2 linked regions of the Prochlorococcus marinus str. MIT 9313 genome follow. The protein of the gene in region 1 interacts with the protein of each later gene in a pairwise test. Links are inferred from orthologs where the notes say so. Each region holds a gene or a part of one and is shown on either strand. Other genes may lie near its edges. The genes, in order: eno and rpe.

What was found.
Region 2: the proteins of eno (region 1) and rpe interact in binary tests that used the Escherichia coli proteins (3 or more experiments, as listed by UniProt). The link is inferred for Prochlorococcus marinus str. MIT 9313 from one-to-one orthologs.

What each region holds. Positions count from the first base shown.
Region 1 is NC_005071.1:2,195,458-2,198,622, forward strand. What follows is about bases 257-3,096. They hold eno (phosphopyruvate hydratase), read right to left. Parts: upstream 2,405-3,096; coding sequence 1,109-2,404; downstream 257-1,108. Other genes in these bases: AKG35_RS11090 (ABC1 kinase family protein), read left to right, coding at 257-1,063; gloA (lactoylglutathione lyase), read left to right, coding at 2,550-2,951; AKG35_RS11105 (ATP-dependent Clp protease ATP-binding subunit), read left to right, coding at 2,957-3,096. Outside these bases: more of AKG35_RS11090, read left to right, coding at 1-256; more of AKG35_RS11105, read left to right, coding at 3,097-3,165. UniProt on the Escherichia coli protein: Catalyzes the reversible conversion of 2-phosphoglycerate (2-PG) into phosphoenolpyruvate (PEP). It is essential for the degradation of carbohydrates via glycolysis.
Region 2 is NC_005071.1:622,543-625,841, forward strand. What follows is about bases 4-2,977. They hold rpe (ribulose-phosphate 3-epimerase), read left to right. Parts: upstream 4-1,135; coding sequence 1,136-1,819; downstream 1,820-2,977. Other genes in these bases: glpX (class II fructose-bisphosphatase), read right to left, coding at 4-923; ccsB (c-type cytochrome biogenesis protein CcsB), read right to left, coding at 1,905-2,861; AKG35_RS03005 (LptF/LptG family permease), read right to left, coding at 2,901-2,977. Also shown: more of glpX, read right to left, coding at 1-3; more of AKG35_RS03005, read right to left, coding at 2,978-3,299. UniProt on the Escherichia coli protein: Catalyzes the reversible epimerization of D-ribulose 5-phosphate to D-xylulose 5-phosphate.

The sequences.
Region 1 (3,165 bases):
TGTAGAGGCTCAGTACGCAGCTCGGTTTCGTCAACAGTTTCTTGATGATTCTCGTATTCGCGTGCCTGCAGTGGTCTGGGAGCTCAGCACCCGGCGTGTTCTTTGTCTCGATTATTTGCCAGGCATCAAGGTGAATGATCTTGATGCTTTATTGAAGGCCGGCATTGATCCCTCGGCCGTAGCGGAGCTTGGAGCCGCCAGTTATCTGCAGCAGCTCGTGCGATTCGGTTTTTTTCATGCCGATCCCCATCCAGGCAACCTTGCCGTGGCCCCTGATGGAGCTCTCATTTACTACGACTTCGGCATGATGGGGCTGCTCTCCGATTCTTTACGACGTCGGCTCGGTTCGATGATTCGTGCGGCGGCGGCTAGAGATGCGGCAGCCCTGGTTGAGGAGTTGCAGGCTGCGGGTTTGATTGCTTATGGCATCGACGTTGGACCTGTGCGGCGGTTGGTGCGAGTGATGTTTCAAGACGCTTTGACGCCCCCCTTCAGCGCCAATGTGATCGAGAAACTTTCCGGAGATCTGTACGAGTTGGTTTATGGCCAACCCTTTCGGCTGCCAGTTGAGCTGATTTTTGTGATGCGTGCTCTCTCCACCTTTGAAGGTGTGGGGCGAAGCCTCGACTCAGGCTTTAGTTTGATGGCTATAGCCAAGCCATATTTACTGCCACTGATGACTTCAAGCGGTTCTGGTCCAAACGATTTGTTCAATGAGCTCGGACGTCAGGTCGGTGCTATTGGCAGCCGGGCGGCAGCCTTGCCAAGACGTCTGGACGAAAGCCTTGAACGACTGGAACAAGGAGATCTGCAATTGCAGATCCGGATGGGTGAATCCGATCGACAGTTGCGGCGCATGATCAGCGTTCAGAAGGCCCTTGGTCAATCGGTGTTATTGGGCTCTCTAGGTATTGCAGCTGCTCTTTTGGGGGCAAGTAGTCGGCCGATTTGGGCTGTCTTGCCGTTGGTCGCGGCTCTCCCGGTGGGCTTCGGTTGGTTCAAATTGCAGATCAAGCTGGGACGTGAGTCGCGCATGGATCATCTGTCGAGTCAGAGTCGCTGAAAGTCTTCCAAAGTGATCCCCGTCCAGCCCCTTTGAGGCCTTTGCTTAGCTTCGCCCCCGTGGCCCTTGTCCTGTGGCACCGGCATAGACCGCTTGGCTACCGAGTTCGTCTTCGATTCGCAGCAGTTGGTTGTATTTCGCTACCCGTTCACTGCGACTTAGGGAGCCCGTTTTGATCTGCCCAGCACGGGTGGCAACGGCAAGATCTGCAATTGTGGTGTCTTCCGTTTCGCCGCTGCGGTGGCTGATTACGCTGGTGTAACCAGAGCGCCCAGCAAGATCAATGGCCTGAAGCGTTTCCGTTAGCGAGCCGATCTGATTCACTTTAATCAGGATGGAATTGGCTACGTTTTGATCAATTCCCTGCTGTAGGCGCTTAGTACTCGTTACAAAAATATCGTCACCTATCAGTTGGATACGCTTCCCCAATTTTTTTGTGAGTAGAGCCCAACCTTGCCAATCATCTTCTGCTAGTCCATCTTCGATCGAAATAATTGGGTAGCGATCAACAAGTTTTTCGAGCTCATTGACCATTTCGGTACTGGTGTAACGACCACCCCCGAAGGCATAGCAGCCGTCTTGATAGAACTCTGTGCTGGCTACATCTAGTGCCAAGGAAATATCCTTACCTGGCGAATAGCCTGCTTTTTCGATTGCTTGAATGAGCAGATCTCCTGCTGCATCATTGTTGGCCAGATTGGGTGCAAAGCCGCCTTCATCTCCAACTGCCGTTGAGAGCCCCTGAGCACTGAGCAGGCCCTTGAGTGTGTGGAATACTTCTGCGCCCATGCGCAGCGATTCTCGGAAGCTGCTTGCTCCATGGGGCACCAGCATGAATTCCTGAAAATCGAGATTGTTAGCAGCATGCGCACCGCCGTTGATCACATTCATCAGCGGTACGGGCAGCAATGAGGCCATGGGGCCACCCAGGTAGCGGTAGAGGGGCAAACCCAAGCCATTGGCGGCCGCGCGGGCAGTGGCCATGCTCACGGCCAGGATCGCGTTTGCGCCCAGGCTTGATTTGTTGTCGCTGCCATCAAGCTCTTGCATGGTGCCATCAACACTGGCCTGATCTAGGGAAGAGATCCCACAGAGCGCTGGGGCAATCCGATCCTCGATATGGTTCACAGCCTTAGTCACCCCTTTGCCCAGGTAGCGGCTGTCGCCATCTCTTAATTCATGCGCCTCATGGGCACCGGTGCTTGCTCCGCTGGGCACGATGGCCCTACCGATAGCACCTGCTTCGAGCAACACTTCTGCTTCAACTGTGGGGTTGCCGCGAGAGTCCAGAACCTCTCTGGCCACGATGGTGTCAATGACGAGGTCGAGGGAATCGATCACCTGTGACGAATTGAAGTTGCGTGGATCCTATGGTTTGCCATCCCTCGGACTGTGTACCGCCTAGCCCTTTTACTGATGCTGAGGCTGTTGTCAGTCGTAGAACGACGCAGAATGAACTGAGTCTTAAAGGTCAGGATCGCTCGAGATGCGGATGTTGCACACGATGCTGAGGGTGGGGGATTTGGATCGTTCTCTGCGCTTCTACACCGAGGTTCTAGGCATGCATCTGTTGCGGCGAAAGGACTACCCCTCAGGTCGCTTCACCTTGGCGTTTGTCGGTTATGGCAAGGAGAGTGACACCACTGTGCTGGAGCTCACACACAACTGGGACCAAGATCACTACGAGTTGGGAGAGGGCTATGGCCATATCGCCTTGGGCGTGGAGGATATTCAATCCACCTGCTTGGCCATCTCAAAGCGAGGCGGGCGTGTGGTGCGAGAACCCGGGCCTATGCAACATGGCAGCACCGTGATTGCCTTTGTGGAAGATCCCGATGGCTACAAGGTGGAGCTGATTCAATTGGCCTCTCGTGAGGCCGCGAGCTGAACCCTATGCATCCTGAGACCAGTCAAGCGGCTTCCGCCCAGGGAAGTCTCACAAGTGATCCTGATCGATTCAGTGATGACGCTTGGGATTTGTTGCTTGTCGGTCAGGATGTCGCCCGCCGTTGGCGACATGGTCAGCTGGATGTGGAGCACTTGATCCAGGTGCTTTTCAGTGATCGGCGTTACAGCGATTGGGTGTTGGCTCTGCCCATTGA
Region 2 (3,299 bases), 1.6 Mb from region 1 along the record:
ACCAAGCTGCTAGTGCGTGTGCAGTCAGGCTCGAACTTAACTCCATGGAACAACAGTCCATCAGTGATCCCACTACCCGCAAAAACAACATTTTTGCCGGAAGCCAGTTCTTCGGCTTCATAGATCTTGTCAACATCAGTAATGCCCATCTCATTGAGGCGGGCAATGTTGCCTTCCTTTGTGTAATCGGCCCATTCACTGGTTTGAGCAATGGCGGGGTCATACACCAGCTGGCCCTGAAAGTGACCACCGAGAGCACGCATTGCGGCAGCTGAAATCACACCCTCAGGAGCAGCACCGATGCCCATTAGACAGTGGGTGCCGGTGCCGGCAAACCCACAGGCAATGGCAGCTTGAACATCTCCATCTGAGATGGGTTGAACACGTGCACCAGTGGCTCGTATCTCAGAAATCAGGCCTTTGTGACGAGCTCGATCCATCACGACAATGGTGAGTTCACTCACGGCAAGCCCAAGACACTGGCTAAGGATGTTGATGTTCTCGGTGGCAGATTTGCGAATGTCCACCTTGCCTTTCGCTGACGGGGGGGCCGCTAACTTTTTCATGTAAAAGTCAGGAGCATTGAAAAGGCCACCGCGATCAGATGCGGCCAGTACAGCCATCGAACCTCGCTGGTTGTTGGCGCAAAGATTGGTGCCTTCGCAGGGATCGACGGCAAAGTCAACGCCTGGGCCGCTGCCGCTGCCAACCTCTTCGCCGATATAAAGCATCGGGGCTTCGTCGCGCTCCCCCTCACCGATGACGATGCGACCCTGCATTTGGATTTGCCCCATCCGCTTGCGCATGGCTTCAACAGCTGCTGCATCGGCTTCGTCTTTCTTGCCGAGACCAGTCAGATGTGCCGACGCAATGGCAGCTTGCTCAACGACCTCGAGAATTTCCTGAATAAGAGTGCGATCCACTGGTATGCGGCGGTGGGGATGGGTGTGACGACCAAAGAAACGAGCAGGGCTGGACTGAATTCACGGGTCAGCGTTATACGCTGATCATGTGAAAGGACCCGATGCCGCAGGGGTTCTCGGCTCTAAAGCGCTGCTCACTGTATCAGTGCCGGCAACAACGAGAATGCCCATACAGCCGATTCCTAGAATCGCCCACTCCCTAACCCCGATCGATGAGCACGAAGCCCCTGGTAATCGCCCCCTCGATCCTCTCTGCCGATTTCTCCCGCCTAGGAGAAGACGTGCAGGCTGTAGATCAAGCCGGCGCAGACTGGATTCATGTGGATGTCATGGACGGCCGATTCGTGCCAAATATCACGATTGGTCCTCTGATCGTTGAAGCACTAAGGCCTGTGACCAGTAAGCCCCTAGATGTCCACTTGATGATCGTGGAACCAGAAAGGTATGTAGGAGATTTCGCAAAAGCAGGTGCAGATCACATCTATGTGCAGGTTGAAGCCTGTCCACACCTTCACCGCAACCTTGCGCAAATCAAGGATCTCGGTAAGAAAGCAGGTGCAGTACTCAACCCAAGCACACCTCTGGACACCCTTGAGTACTGCCTGGAGCTATGTGATCTAGTCCTGATTATGAGCGTCAACCCAGGCTTTGGTGGGCAAAGCTTCATCGACAATCAAGTGCAAAAGATCCGCGAGCTGCGTCGTATTTGCGACGAACAGGGTCTCGATCCCTGGATCGAAGTCGATGGAGGTATCAAGGCCGACAATGCCTGGAAAGTGATCGAAGCTGGCGCCAATGCGATTGTGAGCGGGTCTGGCGTGTTCAATCAGCCCGACTACGCCGAAGCTATCCGAGGCATCCGTAATAGCAAACGTCCTGAAGGTGTTGTGGTCTGAAGTAATAGATGCAGCAATAACTGCATCTATTGCCTATTAGTCTTGTGGGGATTGTTGCTAATAAGAACAGATCAATATCACAAGATTAGGCTTCAAAGAACCAGCCGTAGCTGTGCAAACCAATCCCTAACAGATTCACACCGATATAACAAACAACGATCACAACGATGCCTGCCACGGCAACTAAAGCCGGACGTCTCCCGCTCCACCCACGACTGAAACGTGTATGCAGATAGGCCGCATAAACCATCCAACAAATTAGAGCCCAGGTTTCCTTTGGATCCCAACTCCACCAGCTCCCCCAGGCCTCATTGGCCCAAACGGCACCACTGATCAAGCCAAGCGTGAGCAACAAAAAGCCAACCGTAATCGTGCGATAACTAAGACTGTCCAATTGTTCAGTGCGGCTCAAGTTGATTGAACTCAGGCGCAGGCCATCACTCTGATCCATAGAAGATGTGGCTAGCTTTGCCTGACGAAAGCCTCCTGTTCCAATTGAACTGCTGCGTAGCTCCAAAGTTTGCTGGCGATCAGTAAATAGAACCGCCATTGATAAGAAAGAACCAACAAGCAGGGCAGCGTAACTGCACATAATCACGCTCACGTGCATCACAAGCCAACTGGAGCGAAGAGCTGGTACTAGAGGAGAGGCCTCCTGAAGAGTTTCTGGTAATGCAAAGCTGGCAAAAGCCACACAAAGCAAAGCCATTGGTGTAGCAGCAGCTGAAACAATCGGAGAAGACAAGGAACGCTCCACCAATAGCTGCGCAAGTGTGCAAGCCCAGGCCAGAAAACAGAGGGATTCATAAAGGTTGCTGATCGGGAAGTGACCCGACTGCCACCACCGCAAAACCAATTGAGCGGTAAGAACCAAATTGGCAAGAGCCACCAGAAGTGTCACAACAGCAGAATTGCTACCTCCTGAAACCATCCAAAAAGAGATTGGTATGGCCAACAGAAGTAGGGCAAATGCAGCCAAACCAAGAGCCAAAACAGGATCCCCTAGCGAGGCGGAAAGCTCAGCCAACGTCACTCCAAACACCAGGTCCCTGCGACAACTCTCTTATTCTGCCGCTGCAGTTCAACGACTGGCCTGACGCAGCAACAGACCGCCACCTGCCAAAGAGATAAAAACAGGGATCCACGCGGCCAACATCGGTGTCAAAGTGCCCGTAACTCCAAGAGAACTGAAGCTGAAGCTAAGCGTGTAATAAGCAAGAATTAATAAGAGACTGATGCCAAATCCCTGGGTCCGGCTGGTCCGAGAATTAGGTTTTGCACCAAGGCTGCTGCCAATCAGGCCAAACACCAGGCAGGACATCGGGAAAGTGAATTTTTCTTGGATACGCACCTTCAAACGCCTTGCCTCTTTACGGTTACCAGCATCGGTATAAATACTTGCAGCCTCCATGGCCTGTGCAACAGTCATGTTGTTGGCATCTTTAGGGAGTTTGGCCACACGAATTGGGCCTGATGTTAG